DNA from 2 places in the Erwinia amylovora genome. Region 2 is predicted to be linked to the other one. Evidence: predicted binding sites of a transcription regulator. Region 2 holds the regulator's gene; the other holds the start of a gene.
The links. The regulator Fur, encoded in region 2, represses iron uptake genes when iron is present. The targets are predictions, from matches to a motif close to ATAATAATGAGAACNACTATCAA.
Positions count from the first base shown of each region.

Region 1: the regulator Fur is predicted to act here: its motif matches at 5,054-5,076, upstream of ftnA (non-heme ferritin).

Region 1 is NZ_CP066796.1:568,261-576,076, reverse strand. Features, by position in the region: gene JGC47_RS02595 (6-phospho-beta-glucosidase) at 1-176, shown strand, start outside; gene ggt (gamma-glutamyltransferase) at 361-2,124, opposite strand; partial or broken gene JGC47_RS02585 (phytochelatin synthase family protein) at 2,195-2,970, opposite strand; gene JGC47_RS02580 (disulfide bond formation protein B) at 3,054-3,605, opposite strand; gene JGC47_RS17490 (DUF5993 family protein) at 3,614-3,724, opposite strand; gene JGC47_RS02575 (hypothetical protein) at 4,004-4,186, opposite strand; partial or broken gene JGC47_RS17935 (cobalamin/Fe(3+)-siderophore ABC transporter ATP-binding protein) at 4,213-4,324, opposite strand; gene ftnA (non-heme ferritin) at 5,256-5,771, shown strand; gene JGC47_RS02565 (ABC transporter substrate-binding protein) at 5,859-6,989, opposite strand; gene JGC47_RS02560 (acid phosphatase) at 7,179-7,816, opposite strand, start outside.
Region 2 is NZ_CP066796.1:1,214,553-1,222,368, reverse strand. Features, by position in the region: gene pgm (phosphoglucomutase (alpha-D-glucose-1,6-bisphosphate-dependent)) at 1-950, opposite strand, end outside; gene seqA (replication initiation negative regulator SeqA) at 975-1,493, opposite strand; gene ybfF (esterase) at 1,758-2,525, shown strand; gene ybfE (LexA regulated protein) at 2,674-2,955, shown strand; gene fldA (flavodoxin FldA) at 3,096-3,626, shown strand; gene fur (ferric iron uptake transcriptional regulator) at 4,020-4,463, shown strand; gene mtr (tryptophan permease) at 4,581-5,825, opposite strand; gene glnS (glutamine--tRNA ligase) at 6,238-7,816, opposite strand, start outside.

The sequences.
Region 1 (7,816 bases), 650 kb from region 2:
ACACCCCCTGGGGCTGCATTGACTGCGTATCCTTCACCACCGGCCAGTACGACAAGCGCTACGGATTTATCCACGTCAATAAAAACGACGACGGCAGCGGCGACCTGGCGCGCTCAAAGAAAAAGAGCTTTAACTGGTACAAGCAGGTCATTGCCAGCAACGGCGAGGATTTGTAATTCGTTGTGATAAACGTGCAATTGACTAAATTGTCCCCGCCAGATGCGGTGACATTTATGCGGTAGTCGCTGCGGTGATTGATAGTGCAAAAAGCATGAAGTGGCCGATAACCACTTCATGCTCCTTAACGATCTGTGTAACAACGGGCAGCCTTACTGCCCGTCTTGCAAGATCAAGCAGGTTTTAAAAGCCCACTGCCGCACCGGCTGGTCGACGCATGTCATTTGCTCCATACAGATAACCGGGCCTCAACTGGCCAGATACGGCAGAATCATTGCCTGAGTCGGCCGCTTTTTCATTCACATTCAGCGTGGGGGCAACCATAATCAGTTCAGTTGCTCCCCACGGCGTCTGCTCGGTCATTTTATAGCCGCGCTGGCGCAGCAGTTTCAAGGTATCAAACGAAAGTCCACCCTGTTCATAATAGACTTCATCCGGTAGCCACTGATGATGGATCCTTGGCGCATCGACCGCTTCCTGCGGCAGCATGCCGTAATCAATAATATTCAGCGCAGCCTGTAGCGAAGCGGTAATAATACGCGAGCCGCCAGGGGACCCGAGAACTAAAAACACGCGGTTGTTACGCGTAACAATTGTAGGCGACATTGAAGACAGCGGACGTTTTCCAGGTGCGATGGCATTGCTGGCACCCTGCACCAGGCCAAACATATTTTTTTCACCGATTTTGGTGGTGAAGTCGTCCATTTCGTCATTGAGGAAAAAACCGGTGTCGGGCGCCATGACCACGGCACCGAATCGGCCATTGACCGTGTAGGTGGTCGAAACCGCATTACCTTGTCCATCGACTACGGAATAGTGGGTCGTCTCCGGGCGTTCGCCTGTGACCTGTTTATTTTCAGGCTGCTGAGACGGTGTGGCATCCGTTTGATGAATAGTACGCCGCGCCCGATCGGCATAGCTTGTGCTCAACAGTTTATCCAGCGGATTGTTGATAAATGCCGGATCGCCCAGCGAATTATTGCGGTCGAAGTAGGCGATACGCATCGCTTCCGTCATCACGTGGACAGAGTCGGCAGAATTGAAACCCAGGGCGCGCATATCATAACCGGCCAGGATATTGATCATTTCACACAGCGCTACGCCGCCTGAACTGGGGGGCGGGGATGAGATAAATTCGTAGCCTCTGTACTGACAGCGTAACGGCGCGCTTTCGGTGACGCGGTAATCAGCGAAGTCCTTCGCGGTGATAATGCCGCCACCTTTAGCCGCGGCAGCCTCAACACGCTGGGGAATGGGCGACTGATAGAAATAATCCGTACCTGACTGAGAAATATGGCTTAAGGTCACCGCAAGTTCAGGTTGTTTCAGGCGATCGCCGGGCTGGAGCGGCGAGCCATCGGGGCGCAAAAACCAGCGCGCAGCCTGTGCATCCAGTCGAAAGCGGCTGACGGTGGTATCGAGAATATCGCTATCCGCACGCGTTAATATAAAACCCTTCTGCGCCAGTTTTATTGCCGGGGCCATGACCTGTTGGCGGCTTAGCTTGCCGTAATGCGTCTGTGCATAATCCAGCCCCATCACCGTGCCGGGAACGGCCACGGCGGAGTAGCCATGCAGGCTGGCGTCAGAACGGACATTTTTATTAGCATCCAGATACATATCTGCCCGGGCAGCGGCAGGCGCTGTTTCACGGAAATTGATAAAAGTCTCTTTGCCACCGGCAAGGTGGATAAGCATAAATCCTCCGCCGCCAATGTTGCCGCAGCAGGGATTAACCACTGCCTGAGCATAGCCGACGGCAACGGCTGCATCGATGGCATTGCCGCCTTGCTTGAGAATATCTACCCCAACCTGTGAGGCAATTGCCTGTGAGCTAACAACCATCCCGTGGCGAGCCTCAACGGCAGGAGCGGAAGCTGCCTGAGCGTTAAAGGTGGAAATGGCACCGTACGCCAGTAAAAAACGTAAAACAAACTTGCATGACATGAAATGATATCTCTTTACTTTGCACAATGAGGTTAGCGATGATGCGATAACCTCATGATAAATAATATTTTTACAGTTTTTCAGACTCTTCAACCGTCAGATACCCACGATACTGTGAGCCATCAAGCGTATGCATTCCTTTGAATAGCGTTTGGCTGTCGACCCACACCCAGGGATGTTGCGTGTTCGATACGTCCATCATCAGGAATGAATCTGATTTAGCGTCATAAGCCCCTAAAGGCGAAAAGTGCCCGTCGCCTTTTGTCCGATGGCGCTACGCAAAAAGTTCACGATGACAAAAGAATCTGGCTGCTTAAGCGCGGCAATGATCTCATTCTTCATCTTATCCTGTTGCGCGATATCATCGACAGTCACCGCATTAACCTTGAGTCCGGCATTAGTCAGCAGCCGGCGTTCATCTTCAAGATGCAGGCCGTAATCAGACTGCGCACCGGCAGCCTCTGGTTTGCCGAAAATTTCTATACGCGGTTTGCTGCTGTAAGCAACCACGCTGTTCTGGGTATAGCGATTCCAGAACGGAAGCCAGCCGTTCTTTTTCGGGAACCAGGCACGGTCCTCGGTGGCTATAGAGCTGGTGTCAGGTTGAATTGGCTTATTTTCATGCAGGCGTAACGCATTCAGTACGATAGTTGCCGATGCAACCCCGCAATAGACTTTATTACTTTGACCTTCAAATTGCGGAGCCAGCGCAAAGAAATCCTGCTTAACGGCGGCCTGCGATAACCGCTGAACTCCCTCGGAACTTTCCCAGTCAACAATCTGACTGAAACCACTGGTGGGCATCACAAAACTTGCCAGCAGAGCGGCAAAAAAAATTTTTTTCATTATTAATTTTCTCAAATTACTTATTAAGCAGGCCGTAACTCCCGGCCTGATGGATATTTACAACAGGTTGTACCCGTGACAAACTATTTCAGTAACTGATAATAAGTTGGGTTATCATCACACTGACCGCCGCCACATTGCAGCACTGTTGACAACAGATTGGCCACCACAATCAAGGCATAAATAATCATAAGAATTTTCTGCGTTATAGATTTATTAACGACAGAAGGTGTAGCGGCATCCGGGGTGATCATTAAAGTCACTGCCACGCCAAAGATTAACGCCACGGCCAGAATTAAACTCCATGTATACAAATGTATGCCAAGGAACGGCAATCCATAGCCTGTATCACCGGGCATGATATGCAGGAAAACATGTCGGGTGGCGACGGTGGCCAGTGCTAAGGCACCGAAAATGACCATGCCATAATGCAGCTTTCTGTTGCCAAAATAGAGGTTAAAAAGCAGGCCCGCTCCTGTCAGCAGTAAAGCCGCACGTTGCAGCAGACAAAGCGGGCATGGCAGATCGTAATACCTCAGCTGAAAATAAAATGCGCAAAGTAAAGCGACAATAACCGGAATAAGCATGATCATATTCAGCGGGCGGGATAAATCTTTTTTAACAGACGATTGCATAGTGACCTCTAGAACGAAAGGAGAAGCGCAGTGGTGGCATGAACTTTCAACCACGCGAGGATAATAATCAGTTCTGCGAACCAAAACAGATAAGACAGCTTTCGTTTTCCCGCAAGCATACTAAAAACAATGCCTGCGCCTAGTAAAAAGGGTAAATACATATACATGTATGACTCCATTAGTGAGAATAGTAATCCAGATACAGTGCCATCTTCCCCTGATAGAATGCCGGGTAATACCAGTTACCCCACCCAAATCTTATCAATTGACACACTGAACCAGAGGAATGGCGGTGAGTGGCTGAAAGTACCATGTGGTTCCTCGCGAGGGGACAATAGATTGGGTGTAACGAAAAATTCAGAATTACCCTATTATGCTGATATGGTCAGCGAGGTGGCTCAGGGCACCGCCACCCGCGCGAGGAGAGCAATGCTCACCAGCGTGCCGCGACGACGACATAGCGCAACGGTTTGAAAACTCATCCCCCGCCCCTCGTCTCGCCGGCGCAGCGGCATAAAGAAGGGCGCGCCGATCAACGGGTGAACTGGCGTCTGTAGCTCAACGTTCAACACGCTTTTCATTCACTTCGTACGCCCGTTTTTCGCCTCGCTGACAATGCCTGCCTGTCGCCCCTGTTTGAGAAACACCAGCTTATCGGCATAGTTCAGCGCGGAGCTCAGATCGTGCAGCACCACCATGACCGTGCGACCGTGCCGTTGCGGCAGTTCACTCCGCAGCTCAAATGCGTTTACCGCTTATCAGATAAATTGCAGCAGACGCTACCCTTACAGATTAATATCTAGAACCCGATCGACAAGACGCATTACATCTTGTCAATCGCCGCCAACAGCCTGTCCAATCAGACTGGCGATGCGCGTGAGGTGTGGTTGACCCAAAGATGAATTTCTAACCGCCCGGGCCAGGTTGATGCTGGCTTATCTGAAATGACGCGTTAAAACAGCACGGCCAACCCGATATCTCGCTGATATATAGCCCTATCAGTCCAAGTCACCTTTTTCTTTAACCACAGCCGGTACCGGTTTAACTTGCCGGCAGACTGAAATAGCCAAACGCTCTGCCTTTAATGCCAGCAGGGGGATAATTTAACCTTCAGAGGTAACGGCATGATTAAAATAATATTATAACCAAAGAGGTAGTTGATATTTCAAGTGCGATGCCTGCAAGTCGTTGGAAATAAGAGAAAGCATTTAATCATGCGTTTTGGCATTTGCTTCACTACAATTATTCATGTCAGGCCGCCTCCTTCTTTGCTGCGTGCCAGCCGCCAGTAAGGCAACAGCGTTCCACAGGACAGGGAAAGCCAGCGCTGCGGCCGGTGTGGCCGCAGAATATGGATAGCTGAAGTCGCCCTGATGAAATATAATTCTGGCTGAAAATACAGTTAAAGCGCATTGATTCTCATTTCGTCCTTTGCCGCCTCACCCTGAATAAGAATGGTTATCAAACTTATTTAAAAACGTGAATCAGAGAGTTTTAATGATGGAATGATTATCAATTACCACACATAGCCATGACGTGAATATTAAATTAGCCATAGCTATAATTAAGCGTTTTTATTTAAGCTGAACAGGTGCATAATGCAATGAAATCGCCTGTTTAATCTCGCCCAATATGGGTAAAGGAGTCATCATGCTGACTTACGAAATGACCGCTCAGCTGAACGATCAGCTGAATCTGGAGTTCTATTCTGCCAACCTGTACCTGCAGATGAGTGCGTGGTGCAATGACAAAGGTTTTGAAGGCGCTGCCGCTTTTCTGCGCGAGCACTCGGCAGAAGAGATGCAGCATATGCAGCGTCTGTTTAACTACCTGAGCGATACCGGCGCGATGCCGGTGCTGGGCACCATTGATGCCCCCCCGGTTACCTTTAATTCTTTGAACGAAGTGCTGGAGCAGGCATATCAGCATGAACAGCTGATTACTCTCAAAATCAATGAGCTGGCGCATTCCGCTATGACCACTCAGGATTACTCAACGTTTAACTTCCTGCAGTGGTATGTCGCCGAGCAGCATGAAGAGGAGAAGCTGTTTAAATCTGTGCTGGATAAACTGGCGCTGGTGGGTAACAGCGGTCAGGCGCTATTCTTCGTTGATAAAGATTTGAAGAAAATGAGCGAACCCGGCGCACATTCTCACCAGGCATAACCCTTCAGGTTCAGTCAGCCTGTCACCCGTAAACCTGAAAAAGGGCGGTCGCTGTTTCAGCGGCCGCCCTTTAATATGCAGTCAGCTTTACCCCGCCGTCGGCGACAGCGTCACCCAATAGCCTGGCTGATAGTCAATCGGCAGAAAACGCTGGTAAAACTCGCGGAAGGTCGCATCCGGATCGATATCTTTAAACAGCTCCGGATGCAGCCATTTCGCCAACGCCTGAATAGCGACGAACTGATACGGGCTGTCGTAGAACTGATGCCAGATGGCATGCGCATTACCATTGGTAGCAACCGGCAGAGTACGGAACGCCGGGCGCTTCATTAGCGCGCTTAACCGCTGGCGGGCTACTGTTAAATCCGCCCCCGGCCCGACGCCAACCCAGCCGCCTGCGGTATTGTAGTTTTTCCAGTTAGCGCCGGTGACCACCACCACATCCGGGCGCGCGGCAATAATTTGTTCCGGGTTAAGCATACCGAAAGTGCCGGGAATCAGCCCTTTGGCGATGTTAATACCTCCGGCGACTGCCACCATACGGCCAAAGTTCTCATCACCAAATGACATGCAGCACTCTTCCGTATAGCCGCCCGCGCGATCCAGAATCACTTTCGGCCGCTGGCCCTGGAAATTTTTCAACCGGTCGGTGACGATGTCGATCTGCCGTTGACGGAAAGCGATGATCTCTTCAGCACGCGCTGATTTGCCCACCAGTTGCCCCATGATGCGAATACTCTTTTCAGCGTTTTCAAAGGGTTTTTCACGGAAGTCGATAAACACCACCGGAATGCCCAATTTGCTCAGTTTTTCGGTCAGTCCGGACTCATCGGTGGCGGCTTTAGATTCAAGATTCATCAGCACCAGGTCGGGCTTCAGCGTCAGTGCCTGTTCGACGTTAAATGTGCCATCCTTCGCTCCGCCAAAGGTCGGCAGGGCGGCAACAGACGGGTATTTCTTGGCATAAATCTGATAGCTGTCAAAATCGGCCTTTGGCAAATCGTCACGCCAGCCGACCACGCGCTTGAACGGCGCATCGGTATCAAACGCAGCCAGCAGGTAGATCTGCCGTCCTTCACCAAGCAGCACCCGCTGCACCGCAGATTTAATCTCGACTTTACGTCCGCTGACATCTTCCACCACAAACGGTGCTGCCAGCAAAGGGGCTGACGTCAGCAAACCGCCAGCCAGAATCAATACTTTACCCCAGAACGTCATCGTTAACCCCGCAAAAGAAAATGATTATTATTATCAGTTTCACGCTTGAACGGGGATGCTACGACGAATAAAAAGCAATGACAATATGTGTCAGAAAATTTCTTAAAGTATCCATCGGCGGGAAGTGCCGGGTTGCAGAGAGAGTGACGCCGCCGGATCATGACAGCGTGCGCCCTTAAGGATGAACGGCTACTGTGCTGCGGCCACCGCATCGTGCAGGTTAAGACGCTGCCAGAAGCTCTGTTCAGCATTACCCGACAGCGGGTAGCCGCCCGCCAGCGCCGTCTTCACCATCAGCTGACGGCGCTGCGCCGCGCTCAAATGGGGTAACGGGGCTTCCAGCAGCACTTCAGCCCCTTGCGGCACCAGCACGGGTGAAGGCTGTACCCGATTGCCCGGCAGATGGTAGGTCAGCGTAAAACGGTAGAAGGTCTGCATGGGTGCTGCCGCGTAGGGATCATCCTTTTGCGGTGCCTGCGCGCAGACGGACAGCGACGTGCCGCACTCTTTCTCCAACGCCGTACGTAGCTGCTGCTTCGCCGCTTCGAACAGGGCGCGGTACTGCGGGTCATTGAGGTAATACGCCACATTACGCTGCGCCATCATGCGTGAACCCATGACATCCAGCGGGTAGTGTACGCCGAGCACGATGCGCGAGTAGCCGTAGCGTGCTGCGCGATCCACCAACGGCACAAAGCGTTCTGGCACCATCACGGCAATCAGCAGAGCATCGGTATAGCCGGTATTGGTGTGACCGCTGGGGAACGAGCCACCGTTGGCGCTGTACGGATGGTTATCTTTCACTACCGCACTGTCCGGCACCAGAT
Region 2 (7,816 bases):
CCAGCGGGCGTGACGATACCGTGACGGTCATAGTCCGGGTCGTTAGCAAACGCCAAATCGAATTCATCGCGCAGCGCCAGCAGGCCAGCCATAGCCGATTCCGATGAGCAGTCCATGCGGATCACGCCATCGTGATCCAGATGCATAAAGCGGAAAGTCTGGTCAACGGCATCATTAACGATGGTCAGGTCAAGCTGGTAATAATCGGCGATGCGCTGCCAGTAAGCGATACCTGCACCGCCCAGCGGATCGACGCCGATTTTCAGCCCGGCTTTCTGGATCGCCGCGATGTCAACGATTTGCGCCAGACCTTCGATGTATGGCTGGATCAGATCTTTTTCCTGCAAATGACCACTGGCCCACGCCTGATCCAGCGTCACGCGCTTAACTTCTTTCAGCCGGTCTTTGATCAGCGCGTTGGCGCGGTCTTCCACCACTTTAGTCACATTGGTATCGGCCGGGCCACCGTTCGGCGGGTTATACTTGATCCCGCCATCTTCCGGCGGGTTATGGGACGGAGTGATGACAATACCGTCCGCCAGCGGGCCGCCGCTTTTATTGTGTTCAAGGATCGCATTAGAGATCGCCGGCGTTGGCGTATAGCCGTTATCCTGCTGCACGATCACATCGACACCGTTAGCTGCAAGCACTTCCAGCACCGAGACCATCGCCGGTTCTGACAGCGCATGCGTATCCTTGCCGACATAACAGGGACCGGTCACACCGTTTTTTTTACGCTCTTCAGCAATTGCCTGCGCAATCGCCAGAATATGCGTTTCGTTAAAGCTTTGGCGACCCGCGCTGCCGCGATGGCCCGAGGTGCCAAATTTTACCGCATGCTCTGCGTTGCCCAGTTCAGGCTGCAAGACGTAATACTGCGAGGTTAACTGTGCAACGTTAATCAAATCGCTCTGCCGGGCGGGTTGCCCGGCACGGGGGTGATTGGCCATTGGCGCTTCTCCCTGACGCTAAAGTTAGAGGGTACCGCAAACTTTGTCAGTCAGTTCCGCCGGGAACTGCATTGACTGCATGATGTATTCCACCATGCTGCGTTTACGATCGGTATTGGTGTTAGTGATCACCCAGTAAGGCGTGCCAGGAACATGCTGCGGCTTGGTATGGGTACCACTCTCCAGCAATGTTTGCTGATTACCTGCGAAATAGACGCGGGTACGCCCATGCAGTGACTCTGTCGCTGCACCAAACGCTTTGGCATCCAGACGGTACAAAGTTGACAGGATCAGCATGAAGCGATTTACTGCTTTTTTTTGTTCGGCATACTCATCAGACAGCAATAGCTCGCGCACGACACGCACCGGGTTTTGCGAATGCGCTTTAGCTGGCGCGTCAGTTGTTTCGGTTGCAGTCGGGACATTCTGACCCGCCGTGAACTTCAACATCCGGCGCAAAATATCCGATGCGCTTTCACCAATATGCTGAGTGTGGCTGGCTATATAACGGTATAGTTCTTCGTCGACTTCTATCGTTTTCATCTTTATCCAATACGGTTATTACCTGGCTGAACCCGGGTGGCCAGAGACGAACATGAGCGTCATCGCGCTAACGAGACCTCCAGCCCAACCTGTTCCAACATCAGGACTATAAGGTTAAATACTGCCAGAGTGTAGCGCCAGGCCCGTTTCACGGCAAAAGTCGGAATATGCCGTAAAAAAGCCCATGACCGCTATCTGGTTAACGGCAGAAATTGTGGAATTCATGATACCCTAAGCCCCCGTCTCATTAGAAAGAACTTCGCTATGAATTTGAATTTCCGCGTGCAATCTGAACAATCTGTGAGCAACGATCTGCCGCTGGTGCTGATCCACGGCCTGTTTGGCAGCATGGATAATCTGGGCGTGCTGGCGCGTGGTTTGAAGGACGAGCGCCACCTTATCCAGCTTGATATGCGAAATCATGGCGCTTCCGGGCGAGCAACCGAGATGGCTTATCCGCTAATGGCCCAGGATATCCTTGATACGCTCGACGGCCTGCAGGTTGAACGTTTCGATGTGGTCGGCCATTCGATGGGCGGTAAAATCGCCATGGCGTTGGCAGCGCTGGCTCCCGAACGCGTGGCGGGCATCGTCGCCATTGATATTGCGCCCGTCGCCTACCGCACCCGTCATCACGATCGGATATTTGATGCCCTGCGCGCGGTGACGGCAGCCGGTATCACCCGGCGTGGTGATGCAGCAGTACTGATGCGTGACATTCTCGCAGAAGAAGAAGGCGTTATTCAGTTTCTCCTTAAATCCTTTCATGACGGAGAATGGCGCTTCAACGTGCCGGCGCTTTGGCAAAACTACGACCGCATTATCGGCTGGCAACCGCAGCCTGCATGGCCCCATCCGGTGCTGTTTATTCGTGGCGAACTGTCGCCTTATCTGGCCGATGAGTATCGTGACGAGCTGCTGGCGCAGTTCCCACAGGCGCGTGCACATGTGATAGCCGGGGCCGGGCATTGGGTTCATGCGGAAAAACCTGATGCCGTATTGCGCGCAATACGCCGCTTTTTTGCGCTGTAAAAACAATTATTTCACGCTGCGGTGAAATAATTGTCGTCACCAGTTTCGCTGGGTTATGATGACGCGCTAAAAATTTTGCCGCTGCTATTTTTCAGGCGGCAACACGGACCTATTCATCAGAAATCCAGCCTTTCAGTATCACGATCCTATGGCAAAAGAGAACACTGACCGCACCACGCTCGATCTGTTTGCAGATGAACGTCGCCCGGGACGACCCAAAACGAATCCGCTGACGCGAGATCAGCAACTGCGTATTAATAAACGCAATCAGCTCAAACGCGATAAAGTGCGCGGGCTGAAGCGTGTCGAACTGAAAATGAACAGCGACGCGGTCGAGGTACTTAATCAGCTGGCTGAAGAACGTAATATGAGTCGCAGCGAACTGATCGAAGAAATGCTGCTTGAGCAGCTGCAACGCCATCAGAGCTGAACGGTAGCGGACTTAGCACTCAGCAACAAATGTCGCGATATTACACATTTATCCGCTTACGGCAGTCTGATATCATTACAGCTAGCTGCTTATCATACGGCAGTCTCCATATCATTAAGATTCAAGAGGTTATTAAGCTCATGGCACTTGTCGGCATTTTCTTTGGCAGCGACACAGGTAATACAGAAAATATTGCAAAGATGATCCAGAAACAGCTGGGTAAAGATGTTGCAGAAGTTCATGATATTGCCAAATGCAGCAAAGAAGATCTTGAAGCCTTTGATATTTTGCTGCTGGGCATTCCCACCTGGTACTACGGCGAAGCCCAGTGCGACTGGGATGACTTCTTCCCAACGCTTGCCGAGATCGACTTTAACGGTAAGCTGGTTGCCCTGTTCGGCTGTGGCGATCAGGAAGATTATTCTGAATACTTCTGTGATGCACTGGGAACCATCCGCGATATCATCGAGCCTAACGGTGCGGTGATCGTCGGTCACTGGTCTACCGAGGGTTATACGTATGAAGCCTCAAAAGGTCTCGCGGACGATAACCATTTCCTCGGCCTTGCCATTGATGAGGACAGGCAACCCGAACTCACCAACCAACGCGTTGATAAATGGGTAAAACAGATTTTCGATGAGCTTCAGCTGAAAGAAATCATTGAGGCCTGAACTGAGCAACCTGGCGTGACAGTCATCCCGCGCTAAGTCAATGGTTTTAGCGATACAAGTAATAGATAGATGTTTGTACCTTTTACCTGCAAAACGGTACAATAACCCCATCGGTTATCGGCTCTCTAAGCGCCCTTCGCCTTTCTGACGACCATGGTCGGTCAAAGGCGATCGGATGTGGTAGATCGAAATGTTAACATTGCACCACCCGGGCGCTAAATTCCCTGGCTGTTAAGAGTGTTGTTTTTGCCTCCAGCTGCGGTTTACGGTCCCCCTTTGGTTTTCATTTCGACGTATCAGTTCTATACTGACCTTCATTGCGCTTTAGCGTCGACCGATGTTCAGGGCCTTACAGCCACTAAGTGACGAGCAAAGTAACAGGACAAAATCCGCATGACTGACAATAACACCGCATTAAAGAAGGCCGGCCTGAAAGTCACGCTTCCCCGACTGAAAATTCTGGAAGTGCTTCAGGAACCCGAAGGCCATCACGTCAGTGCGGAAGACTTGTACAAGCGCCTGATCGACATGGGCGAAGAGATTGGTTTGGCCACGGTTTACCGCGTACTGAACCAGTTCGACGATGCGGGGATCGTTACCCGCCACAACTTTGAAGGCGGAAAATCCGTCTTTGAATTGACGCAGCAGCACCATCACGACCACCTTATCTGCCTTGACTGCGGCAAAGTTATTGAATTCAGAGACGAATCCATTGAGTCCCGTCAGCGTGAAATTGCCACGCGTCACGGCATCAAACTGAGTAACCACAGCCTGTATCTGTATGGTCACTGTGCTCTGGGCGACTGCCGAGAAAATGAGACGCTCCACGACAAATAATCTGCACTTGATAACCGAATATGGCGCGCTGCGGGAAGATGGCAGCGCCCCTGGCCTTCATCAGGGACGGATCAGAAGACGGAACGGTGGCCTCTGCGCCACCGTTTTTTTTCCCTGCTACTGAGCATAAACCGGCAGCCAGCCACCGTAAGAAATGATTGAAACCACCGCATTCATGGCGCCGAATATCAGCACCAGCACCACAGGCAGCATCCCCCCCCTTACCCGCCATGACGGTGTAGCGAAGCGCTGCCGCGCCCGCCAGGCCAGCAGCGCCGGGGTGATCACCGCCCAGATGGTCGCCGCCAGCCCGGCATAGCCAATGGCCAGCAGAAAACCATTGGGCCAGATCAGCGCAGCCGTTAATGGCAGAATAAACGTCAGCACGGTGGTTTTCAGCCGCCCGGTCGCCGAATTATCCAGCCTGAACAAGTCGGCAAGATAATCAAAAAAGCCGAGGCTGACACCAAGAAATGAACAGGCGACGGCGAAATTAGAGAAAATATCCAGCAGCAGATTGAGGTTACGGCTTTGCAGGACGCCTGAAAGGGCTGTAACCATAACATCGATATTCCCTCCCTGCGCGGCAATCTGTTTAAATTCAGGACGCGGGATATTGCCCATCGTGCCAATGATCCAGACAAAATAGATGACCAGCGCCAGCAACGTCCCGTAAACCAGGCAGCGACTGATGCGGCCGCCATCTTTGCCATAAAAGCCAATCAGCCCGGCAATGTTGCCGTGATAGCCAAATGAGGCGAGGCAAAATGGCACCACAATCCACAGATAGCGCAGATAGTGACTTTCACTCGTGCCGCTGTCCATCAGATTGGCGGGCTGGACATGCCATAGCAGCCCGCCAAAGATCATCAGAAATGTCACCACCTTCGCGCCAAGGAAAATAAGCGTCATGCGGCTCACCACCGCAGTACCCAGCCAGATAAACAGCGCGACCAGCAGCGTGAATAGCAGCCCGGCCATGCGCGCCGAAATCCCCACATTCAGTTGATTCAAACTGTGCTGGATAATCGCGCCGCTGGCCGAGATATAGGCGTAGGTCAGAATACCCAACACAAAGACCACCGACAGGCCATTAAACGCATTCCAGCCGCGCCCCAGCAAATCGCGAGTGACGGTGTTGAAACTGGATCCGGCGGGATAGTGCAGGCTGGCCTCAAGATAGAGCAACCCGGATAGCAACATGCAAAACCAGGTGACGAGCAACATCATTGATGACCAGAGAAACCATGCACCGGACATCACAACCGGCAGGGAGAACATGCCGGCACCAATAATGGTACCGCCGATGATTAAAGTCCCCCACAGAGTGGAAGGTAGAGCAGCAGAAGCGGGCACAGCCATAGCAAATCCTTAGCGAAAAACAGAATAAAAACGCCCCCGCCGGGATATTCCACTGGCTAAACGGCATTAACGCCGCATAGTTTACATGCAATCACACCATCGAACTAGTACAGTAATTAGCTGACAACCCTGTTTCTTGGCAATAACGCCAGTGCGGCAGGTTGCAGGCGCCGTCAGTCACCGCCAGACAAATACCCTGGTTTCCTCCTGCTGCTGAAGCTGGGGATAGCGGATGGCCAGTTGCTGGTCAAACTGCGCAATAATGCTGCTGCTGGCCTGTTCGGGTAACACTGACATGAAATGCCTGTAAGTTGGCAGCAGCAATAATCAAACCCCGATAATAACCAGCCTGGCCTAAGCAACGGTCAAAAAAAAGGGCGAATTATCGCCCTTTACATGCATAAAATCAGACTTATTCGCCGTTTTTCGCCCAGGTGTCACGCAGACCAACGGTACGGTTAAACACCAGCTTAGCCGGACTGGAGTAAACACTGTCGGCGCAGAAGTAACCTTCGCGCTCGAACTGGTAAGGGGCAGAGGCCTGCGCCTGCTGCATACCTGGCTCAACAAAACCCTGGCGAATAACCAGTGAGTCCGGGTTGATGGTAGAGAGGAAATCCTCCTCCGCCGCCGGATTAGGCACGTTGAACAAACGGTCGTACAGGCGGAATTCTGCCGGCAACGCGTGCTCTGCTGAAACCCAATGGATCACGCCCTTCACTTTGCGGCCATCGGCAGGGTCTTTGCTCAGGGTATCAATATCGCAAGAGCAGAACAGGCAGGTGATGTTACCCGCTTCATCCTTGGCGATACGTTCAGCTTTGATCACGTAGGCATTACGCAGCCGCACTTCTTTACCCAGAACCAGGCGCTTATAGTGCTTATTCGCTTCTTCACGGAAGTCAGCACGATCGATGTAAATCTCGCGGCTGAACGGCACTTCGCGCGTGCCCATTTCGGGCCTGTTAGGATGATTCGGCATGCTGATCATCTCTTCATGATGCGCCGGCAGATTTTCAATCACCACTTTGACCGCATCCAGTACCGCCATGGCGCGCGGTGCATTTTCATTGAGGTCGTCACGAATGCAGCTTTCCAGCGCCGCCATCTCCACGATATTGTCCTGTTTGGTCACGCCAATGCGGCGGCAGAACTCACGAACAGATTCTGCGCTGTAACCACGGCGGCGCAGACCAGAAACGGTGAGCATGCGCGGATCGTCCCAGCCCTCAACCACTTTCTCTGATACCAGCAGGTTCAGTTTACGCTTGGACATGATCGCGTATTCAAGATTAAGGCGTGAAAACTCATACTGCCGCGGATGCACCGGAATAGTGATGTTGTCGAGCACCCAGTCGTACAGACGACGGTTATCCTGGAACTCCAGAGTACATAGCGAATGCGTAATACCTTCCAGCGCATCGGATATGCAGTGGGTAAAGTCATACATCGGGTAGATGCACCACTTATTACCCGTCTGGTGGTGGTCGGCAAACTTGATACGGTAGATCACCGGATCGCGCAGCACGATAAAACTGGAAGCCATATCGATTTTGGCACGCAGACAGGCGCTGCCTTCAGCGAACTCGCCGTTTCGCATTCTGGCGAACAGCTCAAGGTTCTCTGCCACACTACGGTCGCGGTACGGGCTGTTTTTACCCGCTGATGTCAGGCTGCCACGGTATTCGCGGATCTGTTCTGGTGACAGTTCGTCAACGTAAGCCAGGCCTTTACCGATCAGTTCAACGGCATAATGGTGCAATTGCTCGAAATAGTCAGATGAGTATCGTACTTCCCCACTCCACTGGAAGCCGAGCCACTGCACATCACGTTTGATTGACTCAACGAATTCCAGATCTTCTTTTACCGGGTTGGTGTCGTCGAAACGCAGATTACATTGCCCCTGATAGTCTTGTGCGATACCAAAGTTCAGGCAAATTGATTTGGCATGGCCAATGTGCAGATAGCCGTTAGGCTCAGGCGGAAAGCGC